2 regions of the Methylobacillus pratensis genome follow, and region 1 is predicted to be linked to the other one. Evidence: riboswitches for the same ligand, from Rfam matches in the RefSeq annotation. Region 1 holds a riboswitch; the other holds the start of a gene.
What was found. Region 1 has a riboswitch for thiamine pyrophosphate ahead of thiC (phosphomethylpyrimidine synthase ThiC). Riboswitches for the same ligand answer to the same signal wherever they lie in the genome.
Positions count from the first base shown of each region.

Region 2: linked by a shared signal. The riboswitch ahead of ACW4YW_RS11935 (3-oxoacyl-ACP reductase) and the one ahead of thiC (phosphomethylpyrimidine synthase ThiC) in region 1 are both predicted to bind thiamine pyrophosphate.

Region 1 covers NZ_JBSUSR010000002.1:269,176-282,277, reverse strand. The annotation lists gene ACW4YW_RS05950 (response regulator transcription factor) at 1-17, opposite strand, end outside; gene ACW4YW_RS05945 (sensor histidine kinase) at 2-1,840, opposite strand; gene waaA (lipid IV(A) 3-deoxy-D-manno-octulosonic acid transferase) at 1,907-3,184, shown strand; gene ACW4YW_RS05935 (isochorismatase family protein) at 3,206-3,763, opposite strand; gene ACW4YW_RS05930 (TolC family outer membrane protein) at 3,790-5,169, opposite strand; gene ACW4YW_RS05925 (efflux RND transporter permease subunit) at 5,196-8,372, opposite strand; gene ACW4YW_RS05920 (efflux RND transporter periplasmic adaptor subunit) at 8,369-9,463, opposite strand; gene ACW4YW_RS05915 (TetR/AcrR family transcriptional regulator) at 9,472-10,116, opposite strand; gene ACW4YW_RS05910 (protein-L-isoaspartate O-methyltransferase family protein) at 10,312-10,968, opposite strand; TPP riboswitch at 11,139-11,249, shown strand; gene thiC (phosphomethylpyrimidine synthase ThiC) at 11,318-13,102, shown strand, end outside.
Region 2 covers NZ_JBSUSR010000005.1:220,561-226,155, reverse strand. The annotation lists gene ACW4YW_RS11945 (mechanosensitive ion channel) at 1-404, opposite strand, end outside; gene ACW4YW_RS11940 (sodium:solute symporter family transporter) at 501-1,952, opposite strand; TPP riboswitch at 2,002-2,105, opposite strand; TPP riboswitch at 2,212-2,317, shown strand; gene ACW4YW_RS11935 (3-oxoacyl-ACP reductase) at 2,365-3,150, shown strand; gene ACW4YW_RS11930 (LLM class flavin-dependent oxidoreductase) at 3,283-4,572, shown strand; gene ACW4YW_RS11925 (MgtC/SapB family protein) at 4,670-5,595, shown strand, end outside.

The DNA.
Region 1 (13,102 bases):
TTCAATTGGGTAGCCATAGGATGAATCTGATACGGTGGTGATACACGCTTGCGTTCAGCGAACCGTTCAATGATAACGCCACTGCGCGCGACAGATAAAGCCCGAGGCCGAATCCGGTGTGCTTGCTTGAGTTGGCTTCACGGTAATATTTGTCGAAGATGCGGATGAGGTCGGGAGGCTGGTCCACGCTGTTCTCGAATGAAACGGCGACGCCGCTCCTGCCGTCGTTTTCTGTCTGGGCGTTGATGCGGATGGAGATCGGGCTGTCGGCGGGCGAGTATTTCAACGCGTTTTCCAGCAGGTTGCGGAGCATGAGCCGCAACATCATCCGATCGCAGCGGAATGGCCCGGTGAAGTGCATGGAAAGCTCTACGCGGTTCGTGCATGCATATTCGCCGATCAATGCCTGCAAGATGGCATCGGGGGAGCACATTTCGTAATTGACCTGGACGCGTTGCTCCTCCAGTTTGTTGATCTGGGCGCAACGGTCGATCATGCTGCTGATGTCGCCGATGCTCTGCTCGATGTGATGCTTTGACGTTCCGCTCAGCCCGAGCGAATCCAGCGATAGGCGGATGACGGCCAATGGCGTCTTGAGCTCATGCGTGATCATGGCCATGAAATATCCCATCTCGTCGCGTTTCTGCCGTTCGAAACTCAATTCCTGCTGTGCCAGCCTGAGCGACAGCTTGGCATTTTCAGACTCCTTGCGCATGGCGTTCGAACGCTGTTGCAGGATGATATAGAGCAGGAGGCCCGAGATCATGCTATGGCCCAGGATGGCATTCAGGTGCCACTCGGTGGCGGACGACCAACCAATGATCGGCAAGGTTGCAACGGCAAGGGACAGGGTATGGAGCCCATAGATGATCCTCAGCGTTTTGCGGCTCGGGCTGTTCTCCTTGCTTGCCGTCATGGCCAGGATCAAGAACAGCGGCACGGCCGTGAGGACGAGGTAGGCGTTGAACTGCAGCGCTTCGCGGGCATGCCCGTTGAACAAGCCATACATGAGCACCGGGTAGGATAATGCCATCGCGAGCAAGGCATGCAGTGCGGTCTTGTTGGGCCGGTATGCGGATAGCTGGACGTAATGGAACAGGATGCTGATCCATACGGTAGTCAGGATAATGATGCTGGTCAGGGTGTCGTTGAGTGCCGGGTGCGCTTGCGGAACGAACGGCGCCAAATAGCCGAACAAGGCCAATGCGTAAGCCATGTGGCTGGCCTGGTAAATCGTGAACAGCCCCATGGTCAGGTCGGGCCGGGCGATGAAGCTGTTGGCCGACCAGACGCCCAGCCAGAGCATGATGGCGAGATAGAACACCATCATGAGGTGTTGACGCATCTCCTTCAGGTTGGCGTCGGCATGCGTCAGCGCCTCCACATACATCAATGATGTGCTGGTGGTGTGCAGCTTGAGGTAGTACACCGTCGGAACGGGCTGCCCGTCGATGACGAAACCGTGGGTAATGGCATTGTGGCGCTCGCGGTCCCGGTAGGCGTAGCGATCGCCGGCAACCTTGGACAACCATGTGCCGGGCCGCTGCGGATCCTGGTAATAGAGTGTGGCTTCATCGAGGTAGGTGGGCCGTATCCTGAGTTCGATGCTTTTCTCGGAGGTCGGGGCCACGACAATGCGCATCCATTGCGTGGCGGGCGTATAGCCGGCGATGAGGAGGTTTTTCACCGGCTTGAAGTCCTGCCGCTGGACCTGGCCGATATCCAGCTGGCCGCTGGGGTCGCTGAAGACTTCACGCTTGGCGATCAGGCCGTTGGCGTGGGCGCTGCTTATCCAGCCCACGCAAAGCAGCAAGAGGAAAACGAAGGTTCTTGGAGTCACTGCTGTCAGGTAGAGGCAAAAATCACGAAGCGTGATTATGCCCTGTATTCATGCGAAAATTGGCTGATGCCGCGCCTAATTTACACCTTCCTGATTTATCTCCTGTTGCCTTTTGCCCCTTTGCGTTTGCTGTGGCGCGGTATGCGCCAGCCGGAATATCGTTGGCACTGGGGGGAAAGGTTCGGTTTTTTCAAGACGCCGGTGACCAAGCCCGTCATCTGGATGCATTGCGTGTCCGTCGGGGAAACCCGTGGCGCGGCGCCCTTGATCAAGCTGCTGCAACAGCGATATCCGCAATACCAAATCCTCATTACGCATGCGACGCCCACCGGGCGCGAGGCGGGGGAGCAATTGTTCGGCGACAGCGTGTTGCGCTGTTACCTGCCTTACGACACGCCGGGCGCGGTTGCGCGGTTCCTCGGGCATTTCCAGCCCAGGCTGGGCATGCTGATGGAAACCGAACTGTGGTTCAACCTGATTGCAGGCTGCAAGGCGCGCCATATTCCCATCCTGCTGGTGAATGCGCGGCTTTCCGCCAAATCGGCCCAGGGATATGCACGTTTGGGACGTTTGGCCCGCAACGGCTTGCGGCAATTGACGGCGATTGCGGCGCAGACCGCGCAGGATGCCGAGCGCTTGCAGGCATTGGCGGGCGGCGGGGCAGGGAAGCTGCCGGTTGAGGTCACCGGCAACCTCAAGTTCGATGTCACGCCGCCGGCAGCCGCCGCGGAATTGGGTACTGCGTTGCGCGGCTATTTCGGCAATGCGCGGCCGGTGTTTCTTGCCGCGAGCACGCGAGACGGCGAGGAGGCCATGATCCTGGATGCGGTTGCCGCGGCAAAAATACCGCAGTTGCTGACCGTCATCGTGCCGCGCCATCCGCAACGCTTCGACGAAGTGGCCAACCTGTTGACGCGGCGCGGCATCCATTTCTTGCGCCGCTCCAAGCTATTACAGGCAGTGCCCGCCAATGTGGAGGTTGTGCTGGGCGACAGCATGGGGGAAATGTTCGCCTACTATGCGTCCTGCGATGCCGCCTTCATCGGCGGCAGCTTGCAAGCGCTGGGCGGGCAGAACCTGATCGAGGCCAGCGCCATGAGCAAGCCGGTGCTGGTCGGCCCGCATACGTTCAACTTCGCCGCAGCGACGGAAATGGCGATCGCAGCGAAAGCGGCCTGGCGCGTGCAGGACGTGGCAGACCTGGCGCGGGCCTTGCAGCGCCTATTCGGCGATCCGGAGCTTCGCCAGTCCATGAGCTGGAAGGCGCTGGAGTTCAGCGCCAGTGCGGGAGGCGCTACGCAACGCATTGCTGATTTGGTGTCGCGCTACCTGCCCGATAGGTAATCCCGGCCCGACTGGGCCGGATTACCGCACCAGCCGGGAAATCGCCTTGAAGGCTTCGCCTTCGGCAACACCCAGCCACTCGAACACGATGGATTCCGCATTGCTGACGATCACGCCAGCCTGGCGCAGCCGCAGCAAGGCATTGGCCTTGTTGGCCGGATCGCGCGACAGTATGGCATCTTCCGCCACGATCACCTGGTAACCGTGCTGCTGCAATTGCAGTGCGGTTTGCAGCACGCAGATATGGGCTTCCATGCCTGCAAGCACGATTTGCGGCCTGTCAGCGTGCAATTGCTCTCGGAACGCGGGCACCGCGTAACAGGAAAACGCGGTTTTCTCTATCCTGCAGGCATGGCCCAAGCTGTCTTGCAGGATAGAGATCGTATTGCCCAGGCCCTTGGGATATTGCTCGGTACCGATGGCGGGCACGTCGAGCAGGCGGGAGGCCTGCAGCAAGATGTCGCAATAACGTGTCACCGACGTTATGGCATGCTGGTCCATGGCGGCGGCGAGCCCTTCCTGGACGTCGATGACGACGAGCTGGCTAAGGGAGCGTACGGCTAAATCGGTGGCAGGCATGGACTTGTTCCCGGGTCTATCGTTGCTCAGTCCAACAATTGGCTGGTCAGGACCAGTCGCTCGTTGACTTCGCTCAAGTCGGCCTCATTCAGCAGGCCGACGGCATATCTCAGCCGGAGCACATTCATCAGGTAGTTGTAGCGCGATTGCAGCAAGTCGCGCTTGGCGGTGAACAATTGCTGCTGGGCATTGAGTACGTCCACGCTATTGCGCACCCCGACCTCGTAGCCCAGGTTGGTGGAATCCAGTTGGCTCTGGCTGGAGCTGAGCGCCTGTTCATAGGCCTGGACCTGCGCCACGCTGCCGGTGAGGTTCAGGTAGGCCTGGCGCGTATCCAGTTCGGATTTCCTGCGTGCAGCCTCGACTTCGTCCTGGGCCCTTTGCTGGTTGGCGACGGCTTCGCGTACGCGGGAGCTGACAGCCCCGCCTTGGTACAGCGGAATGTTCAGCCTGAGGCCGATGGTGGCGTTCTGCAAATCGCTGCCGAAGCCATTGGGACTGCCGCTCGCACGGGTGTCGGCATAGCTGCCCACCATGTCCAGCGTTGGCCAGTGCCCTGCGCTCATGCGCTCGACTTCTTGCGTGGCGAGCCGCAGCGCTTCCTGCTGGATGCTCAGCGTCAGGTTGTTCTGTACGGCAAGGTTGACCCATTGCTCCATGTCCAGCGGCTGGGGCGAGCGGGTTTTCAGGTCCTGGCGCACCGTGGCAAGGCGCTCGGGCAACCGGCCCGTGATGGCCTGCACCGCGCGTTTGCGCACCTCGTAATCGTTGAGAACGGTGATTTCCTGGGCCTTGAGCAGATCGAACCTCGCCTGGGCCTCATTCACGTCGGTGATGGTGGCGGTGCCCACCTCGAAATTGGCCTTGGCTTGTTCCAGTTGTTTGGAAATCGCCGCTTTCTGGCTGTTGATGAGGTCGATCTGGTCCTGCGCCATGAGAACGTCGAAATAGGCCTGGGCGCTGCGCAGCATCAACTCCTGCTGCGATTGGATTAATTGCTTGTCCGCCTGTGAGACCTGGGTTTCCGCCTGTTTCATCTGCACCCAGTTTTCCTTGCGCAGGATGGGCTGGCTGAAGTTGACGCCGAAGCCGAAGGTGTCGAAGGACTCCCTGCCCGCGTTGCGGAAAATGGCGTTCTGTCCAAGATAGCGGATGTCGGTCTCGGAATGGCTGGCATCCGTCGTGAAGTTGACGGTGGGACGGTACAACGCTTTGCCCTGCTCGATTTTCTCCTGCGCCGCCAGGTTGCCGCTACGTGCGGCGGCCAGCGTCGGGTCGTTGGTCAAGGCGATTTCGTAGATGTCGAGCAGGTTCTGCCCATTGGCGGCGGCTTGCGCCTGGAACGAGGCCAGGCCGGCTACGGCAATGATGAATAATAGGATGTGGGCAACTCTCATGGCAGTCATCTCAGGAGTATCTGTATAATACCTTGTCAGGGTTGGTTGTCCGGCATTCTAACCCGATACCAGGCGGCATACAGTGCCGGCAGCGACAATATCGTCAACACGGTGGCGACGGTCAATCCTCCCATGATGGCGACCGCCATCGGGCCGAAGAAGGTGTTGCGCGTGAGCGGTATCATCGCCAGGATCGCCGCCGCGGCGGTGAGCATGATGGGGCGGAAGCGGCGCACGGCGGATTCGACGATGGCCTCCCATTCGGGCTTGCCTGCGCGTTTGTCCTGCTCGATCTGGTCCACCAGGATCACCGAGTTGCGCATGATCATGCCCGACAGGGCAATGGTGCCCAGCATCGCGACGAAGCCGAAAGGCTTGTTGAAGATGAGCAGGGCGATGGTGACGCCGATCAGCCCGAGCGGTGCGGTCAATACCACGAGGAAGGTGCGGGAGAGGCTTTGCAATTGCAGCATGAGGATGGTCAGCACGGCAAAGATAAATAGCGGCACGCCCGCCGCCACGGATTGGCCGCCCTTTGCCGACTCTTCCACGGCGCCGCCTGTTTCCAGGCTGTAGCCCAGCGGCAAGTGCTGACGTAGCTCGACCAGCTGTTTTTCAACCTGGCCGGAGACCACCGGCGCCTGCAGGTCGCCGATCAGGTTGGCGCGTACCGTGATGGTGGGCGTGCGGTTGCGGCGCCAGATCACGGCATCCTCGAAACCCGGGGTGATGGTCGCCAGTTGCGACAATGGTACGCTGGTGCCGGCGCTGGTGGGCACCATCAATTCAGGTAGGTGCGAGAGATGGGTGCGTTCCAATGTGTCGCCGCGCAGCACCAGGTCTATGCGCTCGATGCCTTCGCGGAACTCGGTGACGTAAAGCCCGCGCATTGCGGCATTGAGCAGGTTGGCAATATCTGTGGAGCTGACGCCGAGCAGCCTGGCCTTGGATTGGTCGACTTCTATCTTCATCACCTTGCTAGGCTCTTCCCAATCCAGCTGCACATTGCTGAGGTTGGGGTTGCGGCGCATGATGTCGGCCACCTGGTGGCTGATGTCGCGGATTTTATCCACGTCGGGCCCGGAAACGCGGAACTGCACGGGGAAGCCGACCGGCGGCCCGTTCTCCAGGCGCAATACCGAAGCCCGGAGCGCGGGAAAGTCGGTATCGAACAAATGCAGCAGCTTGCCGCGCAGCGCCTCGCGCTCGGCATTGCCATCCGTCAGGACGACGAACTGGGCGAAGCTGCGCTGCGACAATTGCTGGTCGAGCGGCAAATAGAAGCGCGGGCTGCCGCTGCCGATATAGGCCACGTAGTTTTCTATGCCGGATTGTCGTTGCAGCCATTGTTCCAGCTTTTTCACCTCGGCATCGGTGGCGGCGTAGGAGGAGCCTTCCGCCAGGCGCAGGTCGATGATCAGCTCGGGCCTGGTGGAATCCGGGAAGAACTGCTGTTGCACCAGCCCGAAGCCCGCGACCGAGGCGATGAAGAGCAACACCGTGACAATGATGACAATCCAGCGGTGGCGCACGCATTGGGTGATGAGGCTGCGCAGGCGCCGATAGAAGCGCGAATCGTAGATATCGGCCTGCTCGCCCGCGGCCATGTGCTGCAAGTGGTGCTCCCTGCGCTCGGCGAGGCGTCGGCTAATACTCGGGGCGATGCGTTGCAGCCAACGCGCCATGCGGGACGGTGGCTTGGCCGCTTGCTGCCTGTAGTCGGGTAGCAGGTAGTAGCCGAGGTAGGGGACGAAGATCACGGCGGCCACCCAGGAGGCCAGCAAGGCGATTGCCGATACCTGGAAGATGGAACGCGTGTATTCGCCCGTGGAGGACGCGGCTGTGGCGATCGGCAGGAAGCCGGCCACGGTGACTAGCGTGCCGGTGAACATGGGGATGGCGGTGGAAGTGAAGGCGAAAGAAGCGGCTTTCATGCGTTCCCAGCCCTGCTCCATTTTCGAGGACATCATTTCCACTGCGATAATCGCGTCGTCCACCAGCAGCCCCAAGGCGAGGATCAATGCGCCCAGTGAAATCTTGTGCAGGCCCACGCCGAATATCTCCATCAGCAGGAAAGTGACGGCAAGGACGACCGGAATCACGATGGCGACCACGATCCCGGTGCGCAACCCCAGGGACAGCAGGCTGACTCCCAGTACGATGACCAGGGCCTCGACCAGCGAGCGGACGAAGTCATCGACGGAGTGGACAACGGCCCGGGGCTGGGACGAGACGGTGTCCAGGCTGAGGCCGACCGGGAGCTGGGCGTCGATGCGCGCGACGGCGTTATCCAGCGAATGGCCGAGCTGGATAATGTCGCCGCCATGGTTCATGGCGACCCCGAGCAATAGGGTTTCCTTGCCCATGTAGCGCACGCGCGCAGTGGGCGGGTCTTCAAATCCCCGGTAGATCTTGGCGATGTCGCCAAGGCGGAACTCGTTGCCGTTGGCGCGCAGTTTCAACTCGCGCAAGTTGTCCAGCCGGTCGAAGCGCCCGCTCACCGCAAGCCGGATATGCTCCGGCCCGCTGTCGTAAGCCCCGGCGCTATTGACCTGGTTCTGTTGCTGCAGCGTTTCCAGCAGGATGCTGGTGCTGATGCCCAGCGTCGCCAGCTTGGCATTGGCCAGCTCGACATAGATGCGCTGCGGTTGCTCACCGAAAAATTCCACCTTGGCGACATCCTTGATCTTGAGCAACTCGCCGCGGATGGATTCGGCTTGTTCCTTCAACCTGGCATAGTCATAGCCTTCCCCGTGCAGGGCGTAGAGGTTGCCGTAGACGTCGCCGAACTCGTCATTGAAGAACGGGCCTTGAATGCCGTCCGGCAATGTATTGCGGATATCGCCGATCTTTTTTCTCGCCTGGTACCAGACATCCGGCACGGCGGATGGCGGCGTGGAGTCCTTGGCCAGGATGAAAATCAGGGATTCCCCAGGGCGTGAGTAACTGCGCAGGATATCGAGGTAGGGCAGCTCCTGCAGCTTCTTTTCGAGTTTGTCGGTGACCTGCTGCTCCACTTCGTGGGTGCTGGCGCCTGGCCACATCGTGCGCACCACCATCACCTTGAAGGTGAAGGGCGGGTCCTCCGACTGTCCGAGCTTGGTATAGGCCAGCATGCCGGCCAGGGTCAGCACCAGCATGAAGTAAAGCACCAGGCTGCGATGCTCGAGCGCCCAGCTTGAGAGATTGAAGGATTGGCGCTGGTCGTTCATTGGTTGACCTCGGTTTTGACCGGAGTGACCACTTGCCCTTCGTTGAGGGTATGCACACCCGTGACGACGAGGGTTTCATCGCCCTTGAGCCCGGAAACGATGCTGACTCCCTGCTCGCTATAGCTGCCTATGCCGACCGCCCGCGAATGCACTTGATTGTTCGCCTCCACGACCCAAACCTGCGCCTGGCCATGTTGCTCCGACACGGCGGTGCTGGGCAGCACGAATTCGTGTTGCTCGCCTCCCAGCCGTGCGCCTGCCGTCATGCCGATTTGCACCTTGTCGTCGGCATCCAGCAACGATACCTGGGTCTTGAAGGTGCGGGTCGCAGGATCGGCGGCGGGGGCGATTTCCCTGATGCGTCCCTGGTAGGTCTGGTCGCGGTTCGACCAGAGGCGCACGACAGCGCTTTCTCCTACCTTGATGTTTTGCATGCGGGATTCCGGGACGGCGATCTGCACTTCCAGTGCTCCCGGCACGGCTACTCGGGCAATCACCTGGCCGGGATTCACTACCTGCCCAGGCTCTGCGTCGATGGCGGTAACGATACCGTCTCGTTCTGCGGCCAGCGTGGTGTATTGCGCCTGGTTGCTTGCAACCCGGACCTGCGCTTGCGCCTGCTGTACCTGGGCCAGGCTCGATTTCAGGCGCGTTTCAACCGAATCCAGCGCTGCCGCGGAAATGAAGCGCTGCTCGAACAGCTGCCGCTGGCGCTTGCTGTCGGCCTCAGCCAGTGCCAGCTGCGCCTCTGCGGAATGCAATGCGGCCTGGGCGGATGCTAGCGACAGCCTGTTGTCCTCGGCATCCAGCCGCGCCAGTACTTGTCTCTTCTTGACATGGTCGCCGATTTCCACGTGACGCTGGATGATCTTGCCGGCAATGCGGAAGCCTTGAGCCGACTCATAGCGAGGACGCACTTCGCCGATAAGCCACTGGCCATGGTCGCTATGCTGTGCGGCATCTAGCTGCATGACGAGGGCGGGCCTCGGTGGCGGCGTTTCAGATGACGGCTTCTGGCAGGCAACCAATGCCGGGATGGCGAGCGTCAACAGCCATGGATTAATTTGTGTTCGGGAGAATGGTAGAGGCATATCGATACCTAGTGCTTGGAATGGGGCCTGGTGAGGCCTTGGATCATGGCGTTTTGCATGAGGGAAACGCGCTGGTCTATTGGCTGCCAGTCAACCCAGTCGTCTCCCGCCATGCCGATTTCCAGGGCGCATACCCCATGGATGCCCGCCCATAACGTCTGGGCGATCAGGTCCATGTTGGCCAGGTCGGCACGGAATACCTGTTGTTCAAATGCCTGCTGCACCATCGAGCGCAGTAAGGCGTAAGCGTCCTGCTCGATATTGCCTTGGCGCAGCTTGGATTTGTCCTTGCTGTTGCTTGGCTTGGGCGTCATGAACATGAAGCGGTAGTGATTGGGATAGGCCAAGGCGAAACGGGAATAGGCGCTGCAGAGCTCCTTCAACTGCTGTACTGCGTCGGGCGCCGCGTCTGCATTGATATTGCGCAGGTCGTTCGCCAATATCAGGGAGTCGTGATCGCACAAGGTTTGCAACAGGTCGTTCTTGTCCTTGAAATACAAATAGATGGTGGTGGGCGAATAGCCGACCCGTTTGGCGATCTCGCGCATGGAGACTGCCTCCACGCCATGCTGTACAAACAGGTCGCGGGCGGCGTCGAGAATCAGCTTCTGCAATTGCTGGCGTTCTTCTAAGGTTTTGACTCTAGGAGGCATGCGCTGGAAACATGGACATCATCAAGGATGATTATTAAACGCTGTTAACTTAACGGTGTCAATTTGTAGTTTGAGCAAGGGAAGAATCGAGAGCTAGTTAAGCAGGTTTGCAGGAGAACGCGACTCTGACGCAAGCGTCTATGCTACTTGATTGGCAGTACAATAAAACGGGAGCTAAGCTCCCGTTTGATCTACTTAGAAGCTGAATTTTTCCGGCTGAGGGGCGTTTTCGAGCTGAGGGAGCGTGGTCTCGAAAATCACGTCCTGCCGCAAACTGTCTTCGCTGATCCGCCGCACGATGGTGGCTTCCATCACCGGAGGTTCACCGATGACGGCAAACAGCCTGCCGCCGATATGCAGTTGTTTGGTTGCCAGCGGTGGCAGCGCCAACGAACCAGTGAAAACGATCACGTCATAAGGGCCGTTGTCCGGCCACCCGCGCGCGCCGTCGCCTACATGCAGCGTCACATTGCTGATTTGTTGCTGGAGCAGCCTCGCATTTGCCTGGTGGCTAAGCTCGGCGTTGATCTCGATGCTGTGCACCTCTTGCGCTAGGGAGGCAAGCAAGGCGGTGAAGTAGCCGCTGCCGGTGCCGATTTCCAGCACTTTATCGGTCGGCTTGATTTCCAGCGACTGCAGGACGCGGCCTTCCATCTTGGGGGAAAGCATGGTCTGGCCGAAACCGATGGGGATTTCGATATCGGCAAACGCCAAGCCGCGATATTGCTCGGGGACAAACGCTTCGCGCGGCACGCGGCCCAGAAGGTCGAGCACGGTGCCGTCAAGCACCTCCCAGGGGCGGATCTGCTGCTCTATCATGTTGAAGCGGGCTTGTTCTACATCATGGTGCATCGCAATTGTCCTTATCCATCGCATGGCTATCGGTCTGCCGATTATAGCGCCAGACGGCAGAGTTTCAAGCTGGATCGCGTGACCTGCCAGCTTTAGGCACATGCTGCTCTGCATCAACTGTGCATTGTCCACAATAATCTTGATCGAATCAGGGTTTTAACGTACATTCCTTCCATCGCTAGGGGTCTGCTGTTGCACGCTGAGGCATGCAATGGCAGTGAGAATTACCCTTTGAACCTGATGTGGATTATCCCACCGTAGGGAAGCGCAGTTTGGTTTGATGGGGTGATTTCTATTTTTATTCCCCTGTCGGTACTCCAAAAACGCTTCCCGCATTTTGGAGACTTGAATGAACGCCACCGACAAAAACCTGCAGCAGAATTTCCTCAATGCCACCGCCCAGGTCGACCCTGGCGCAACGCAGCCTTTTACCAATTCCCGCAAGATCTATATCGAAGGCTCGCGCCCCGACATCCGCGTTCCTTTCCGCGAGATCAGCCTGTCGGATACGCCGTCGGCATTCGGCGCCGAGAAGAACCCGCCGGTGATTGTCTACGACACTTCCGGTCCTTACACCGATCCTGAAGTCAGTATCGACATCCGTAACGGTTTGCCCGCCTTGCGCGCTGGCTGGATTGCCGAGCGCGGCGATACCGAGCAACTGGACGGCCCGACTTCCAGCTACGGGCTGGAACGGCTGAACGACCCCAAGCTGGCCGACATGCGCTTCAACCTGCACCGCAAGCCGCTGCGCGCCAAGGCAGGCAGAAACGTGTCGCAGATGCACTATGCGCGCCAGGGCATCATCACCCCGGAGATGGAGTTCATCGCCATCCGCGAGAACCAGCGCCGCGAAGGCATGAGTGAGCTTTTACAGACCCAGCATGCCGGACACCATTTCGGTGCTTCCATTCCTGAAACCATCACGCCTGAGTTCGTCCGGGACGAAGTGGCGCGCGGCCGGGCGATCATTCCCGCCAACATCAACCACCCTGAAATCGAGCCGATGATCATCGGCCGCAATTTCCTCGTGAAGATCAATGCCAATATCGGCAATTCCGCCGTGAGTTCAAGCATAGGCGAAGAGGTGGAGAAGATGGTTTGGGGCACCCGCTGGGGCGGCGATACCGTGATGGACCTGTCCACCGGCAAGAACATCCACGAAACTCGTGAGTGGATCATCCGCAACTCCCCAGTCCCGATTGGCACAGTCCCGATTTACCAGGCGCTGGAGAAGGTCAACGGCAAGGCCGAGGACCTCACTTGGGAAATCTTTCGCGATACTTTGATTGAGCAGGCGGAGCAGGGCGTGGATTACTTCACCATCCATGCCGGCGTGCGTTTGCAATACATCCCGATGACCGCTAAGCGCATGACTGGGATTGTCAGCCGCGGCGGCTCCATCATGGCGAAGTGGTGCCTGGCGCATCATAAAGAGTCTTTCCTCTATGAGCATTTCGAGGACATCTGCGAGATCATGAAGGCCTATGACGTCAGTTTTTCGCTCGGCGACGGCCTGCGTCCCGGCTCGATCTACGATGCCAATGACGAAGCCCAGTTTGCCGAGCTGAGAACCTTGGGTGAATTGACCCAGATTGCCTGGAAGCATGACGTGCAGACCATGATCGAAGGCCCTGGCCACGTGCCCATGCACATGATCAAGGAAAACATGGACTTGCAGCTGGAGCATTGCGGCGAGGCCCCGTTCTATACTCTGGGACCTTTGACCACCGATATCGCACCCGGCTACGATCACATCACCTCCGGCATCGGCGCCGCGATGATAGGCTGGTACGGTTGCGCGATGCTGTGCTACGTCACGCCGAAGGAGCACCTGGGCCTTCCGGACAAGGAAGACGTGCGCGTCGGCATCGTCACCTACAAGATTGCGGCGCATGCCGCCGACCTGGCCAAAGGTCACCCCGGCGCGCAGATTCGCGACAACGCCCTGTCCAAGGCGCGTTTCGAGTTCCGTTGGGAGGACCAGTTCAACCTCGGCCTCGATCCTGAGAAAGCCAAGGAATTCCACGACGAGACCCTGCCGCAGGAAGGCGCCAAGCAGGCGCATTTCTGCTCCATGTGCGGCCCGCACTTTTGCTCGATGAAAATTACCCAGGACGTACGCGAATATGCC
Region 2 (5,595 bases), on a different contig from region 1:
CGCACCAGGCTGGCCAGCAACCAGGCGACCAGCGCCAGTATCAGGGCTGCGAGAATGCGCGGCGCGTAGGCGAACATTTCGGTGAGCAGTGCGGCGAACGGGCCGGATACCATGGCTAGGTCGAGAGAATTGAGCACCGCGACGAAGGTGAACAGCAGCACGATCCAGAACAGGCTGACGGCCACGCCTTTTTCGATATCCACCGGCTTCCCGGTCTGCCCGGTCAATTGCGCAAAGCGGCGGTTGGTGCCTGCCATGCCCAGGCCGCGCCGCACGCCGGCCCGCACTAGCACCGCGAACAGCCAGCCCAGCACGAGGATGGCCAGCGCGCCCAGCAGTTGAAGCATGTTGTCGCCGAGGCCGGTTTGTACCGCGCCCCACATACTGTTCCATTCCGTATTCATGCGATCCTCCCGTGTTGTTTAGATGACAATATCCGGTGTCTTACGGTTTAGATAATGGCCGCGTCGGGAAAGACTTGTCAACAAGGCCGTGTCATCTCAAAGCTGCTCGCTATCCAGTTTGCGGATGCCGTTGTTCAGCGTGGTGAGGTCGAAATGCTGTTGGCGGCGTTTGATAAGGCGCATGAGGATAATCACGGCGACCGGGACCAGGGCGGCGAGCAGGAAGGATTCCAGCAAATGCGCCACCGGCTGGTTGGGCATGGGGAACATGGACAGGCCGGCGGCGAGCCCTGCAGTGGTGCCTATGACGGCTTCGCGGCCGGTGTGGGAACGGCTGAACAGCCCGAAGAACACCGGGAATGCCGCGGCGGCGCAGAGCAGGTCGGCGAGCAGGAACAGGTAGAGCACGCTATAGCCTTGCGCGGCGACGAGCAGGACGGGAACCGCAACCAGCAGCACCAGCCATCGCGACAGGCGCATCAGGCTGGCGGCGCTGCTCTTCGGCATCACCCGGCCGATATCCACTGCCACGATGCTCGAGATGGCGCTGATGGCCGTGTCTGCGCTGCACATCACCAGCGAGATGCCGAGCGGAATCAGGGCAACGGCCAGCCAGAGCGGGATATTGGGCATGACCACGCTGAACAAGGCCACTGAGCTGTCGCCATCCGGTGTCATCGCCATGAAGGCCAGCCCGAATAGGCCCATGATGAAGATGAAAGGCACGACGAGAATGCCGCCGAGCAGGAAGCCGTTGCGCATGGTGGGAATGTCCTTGGCGGAGTAGATGCGCTGCCAGTTGCCTTGGTGGAAGATGCCGGTGAGCAGGATGGCGACGAAAAAGGTCAGCCCGGCCTTGATGCCGCCGATATCCTCAAGGTTGATCAGCTGCGGCGCGGTTTGCTGCAGCTTTTCCGCGACCGGGGCAATGCCGCCGGTGGCCTGCCAGCCGATGAAGACCAGCGCCGCCAGCAACGGGATGATGATGACGATCTGCACCTTGTCGGTGAAGATGGAGGCGCGCAGGCCGCCGTAGGTGGTGTAGAGCAGGGTGAAGCCGAGCACGATGGCGGCAGTGGCCCAAAGCGGCACGGGCGCGAGCAATGTCACCATCTTGGCGATAGCGGTGATCTCGGCGCTCATGGCGATGAACAGGTAGAACAGCATGATGGTCAGTGCGAGCAGGTACATGGGCTTGCCGTAGCGCGCAACCAGGAACTCGGTGAGGGAGTGGCCGTTGGGCATGAGTTCGCGCATGCGCTTGCCGAGCGGGATCATGGCGATGCGCGGCGACATGGCGCCGATGGCGTAGCCGATCACGGCAGTCAGGCCGCCCCAGGTCGCCGCCTGCGCGGGGGAGAACAATATCCACGCGCCCAGCGACGAGGCCAGCAGGGTCATGATGCTGGCGAGCGTGCCCTGGCTGTTGCGCGCGACGATGTATTCTTCAAGGTTGCCGCGGAATTTGCGCGAATAGGCCATGCCGGCAATGGCGAACATGGCGGCGAAAAAGACTAGCCAGGCGAGGGCGGCTTGTGTACTGAGCATTGCGTGGTGACTCCTGTAATCGACGAACGACAAGGAGTACGCACAATGATGGATGCGCTATTTCCTTCCCTTCGCCAGCATGATCTGGATCAAGTATTAAGGGTCATGGCAATTGCCATTTCTCAGCCGCAAGCGGCTCCCCCAGGATTGAAACGGCCCAATAAGGTTTTGCCGTTTCGGTGCCAGATTATAACGATTTTCATGGTGATTTTCACATGGTGCCGGATGTGAATTCTTTATATTCCATGCTATGGTTCTGTCTTTCGGCACGGGGTGCCTTGTTGCAGTATCTGCTTCAGGGCTGAGAACACACCCGTATACCTGATCCAGATCATACTGGCGGAGGAATGCCTGTCGCAGCTTACTCTTTTGCTGCGCATTCCTTTGCCATGACACATTGCAAAGGAATCGCATGAGCAGCCCATCTCTATCCTTACTTCCCATTCAAGAACAACTCGTGCTCGTCACCGGCGCGGGCCGCGGGCTGGGCCGGCATATCGCCCGCGCTTTCCTCGACCAGGGGGCGAGCGTGGTTGTGAACTACCTTCACAGCGCGGAGGCTGCGGCGGCCTTGGCGGATGAAGCGCCGGGACGGGCCTTGGCGATCCAGGCGGACGTGAGCGATGCCGCGGCCGTACGGGCGATGGCGCAGCAGGCGCAAACGCATTTCGGTAGGCCGATCACCGTTGTGGTCAACAACGCCTTGCCTGACTTCAAGTTCAACGGCGATGCGCGGGCGCATGCGCATGACCTCGGCTGGGAAGGGTTGCAGCAACAATTCGAAGGCGTGGTGCGCGGCGCGCTCAATACCGTCCAGGCGTGTTTGCCCGGCATGCGCGTGCAGGGCGGCGGCCGGGTGGTGAATATCGGCACCAACCTGTTCCAGAATCCGGTAGTGCCTTACCACGATTACACAGCCGCCAAGGCGGCGCTGCTTTCCCTCACGCGCACCTTGTCGCAGGACCTGGGGCCTGACGGCATCACCGTCAATATGGTGTCGGGCGGCCTGTTGCGCACGACCGACGCCTCGGCCGCCACGCCGGATGCCGTGTTCGACCTGATTGCGGCGAGCACGCCGTTGCGCCGCGTCACCACGCCGGAAGAGTTCGCCGACGCAGTGCTGTTTTTCGCCTCGCCCTGGTCGCGCGCTGTGACGGGGCAGAACCTGGTGGTTGATGGCGGCCTGGTCAAGAACTAGAGCGGCTGACAAAACCTTCCTGGCGTTGTTGCCCTGCTTTGCCGCAATGTTTGTACTGTCTGCGGCAAGGCTGTTAGCCAGGATCGCTGCACCTGCCATTCCTGAATTCACTAAAGAGGCTCTTGTTCTGCCATGATGCACATCAACCTGTTCCTGTTCGGCTGCGGCCACCACAACGCAGCCTGGCGCCATCCGGATTCCCAGGTCGAGCGGCTGGGCGAGATCCGCTATTACGAGGAAATGGCGCAGCTGGCCGAGCGCGGCAAGCTCGATGCGGTGTTCCTTGCCGACGGCCACGCCACCAACAATATCACCGACGGCCCGCGCTGGTTCCTGGAGCCGGTGACCATGCTCACCGCCATCAGCCGCGCCACCCGGCACATCGGCTTGGTGAGCACGATTTCCAGCACCTTCTTCACGCCGTTCCATGCCGCGCGGCTCATGGCCTCGCTCGATCATATTTCCGGCGGGCGCGCGGGCTGGAACGTGGTGACTTCCATGTTCGACGTCGAGGCCAGGAACCATGGCTATGAGGCCATGCCAGGCCACGCCGAGCGTTATGCCCGGGCGGAAGAGTTCATCCAGGCGGTATTGCAGTTGTGGGATAGCTGGGACGACGGCGCCTTGCTCAACGACCGCGCCGGAGATTACGTCGACGAAAGCCGGGTGCGCCAGATCAACCACCATGGCAGGCATTTCCTCGTCGACGGGCCGTTGACCGTGCCGCGTCCGCCGCAAGGCAACCCCGTGCTGTTCCAGGCCGGGGCTTCCGACCATGGACGCGCGCTGGCGGCGAAATACGCCGAGGCGATCTATGCCGTGGCCTACGACTTGCCATCGGCCCAGGCCTATTACCGCGACGTCAAGGCCAGGGTCAAGGCCGCCGGGCGGCAGGTGGACGTGCCCATCCTGCCAGGCCTGGTGACTTTCATCGGCTCGACTGAAGAAGGGGCGCGCGCCAAGCAGCGCGAGCTGGATGAACTGTTGCCAGCGGAAACCTCGTTGCGGCAATTGCAGTTGTTCATCGACCAGGACTGCTTGGATTGGGAGCTCGACGCCCCGGTGCCGCCATTGCCGCCGCTGGAGGCCTTCACCGGCCCCAAGGGGCGCTATGCCACCGTGCTGCGCATTATCGAAACCGAGCGGCCCACGGTGCGCCAGCTATTGGGCCGCCTGGCCGCCGGAGGAGGGCATTGCACCATGGTCGGCACGCCGGAACAGGTGGCGAACGAGATGGAACATTGGTTCCACAACGGCGGCGCCGACGGCTTCAACCTGATGCCGCCGGTGCAGCCCGACAGCGTGCGGGATTTCGTCGACCAGGTGATTCCCATCCTGCAGCGGCGCGGCCTGTTCCGCGAAGATTACGAGCACGCGACATTGCGCGGCCACCTGGGCCTGGCGAGGCCTGCGAGAAAGTAGCATGGGCTAGGCTTTTCCCGTTTCCGGAGCCTGTTTCGGATATTGCGCCCTCATGTATGATGAACAGGCTCTAAGTATTGTTTGAGAAAGCTACCTTATGCCTGCGTCCATTTCTATAGAAGTCATGCTCAACCTGCTCATCGCCCTGGGGGCAGGACTATTGATCGGCGCCGAGCGTGGCTGGCAGGAGCGCGACGAGAAGGAGTCCTACCAGAGCGCGGGGATACGTACTTTTGCCCTCACCGGCCTGCTCGGCGGCTTGAGCGCCTTGCTCAGTCAGCATCTCGGCATAGCGGTCTGGGTGACGGTGCTGGTGGCGCTGATGCTGGTCGTCAGCATCGCCTATGTCGGTGATTTGCGCCGTACCGGAGACCAAGGCATTACCAGCGAGCTGGCGCTGTTGATCACTTTCCTGCTGGGCAGCCTGGCGCTCTCGGATTACGTCATGCTCGCCAGCGCCGGGGCGGTGGTGGTGGCTTTGCTGCTTAGCCTCAAGAATGTGCTGCATTCGCTGCTGAAACGCTTGAGCGAGACCGAGCTTTCCGGCGCGTTGAAGCTGCTGTTCATCTCCGTGGTCATGCTGCCGGTGCTGCCGAACCAGACTTACGACCCCTGGCAGGTATTCAATCCTTACACCACCTGGTGGATGGTGGTGCTGATCGCCGCCCTCAGCTTCATTGCCTATATTGCCGTGCGCCTGACCGGCACGCGCTACGGCTTGATGCTCACCGCCATCCTCGGCAGCCTGGTTTCCTCCACGGCCATGACATTGACCCTGTCGCGCTTGTCTTCCAAGAGCCTGCACAAGCTGCTCGCTGCCGGATTGCTGGCTACGTCGGGCCTGATGTTCCCGCGCGTGCTGCTGGAAGTCGCCGTCGTCAATGCCTCCCTGTTGCCGCCGCTGGCCTGGTCGCTGGGCACCATGTTCCTGGTCTATATGGCAGGGGCGGCTGTTTTCTGGCGGCGGGCTGTCAAGGAAGAGCCGGCAAACGCTGAAACCCCGCTGCGCAACCCGTTCGAGCT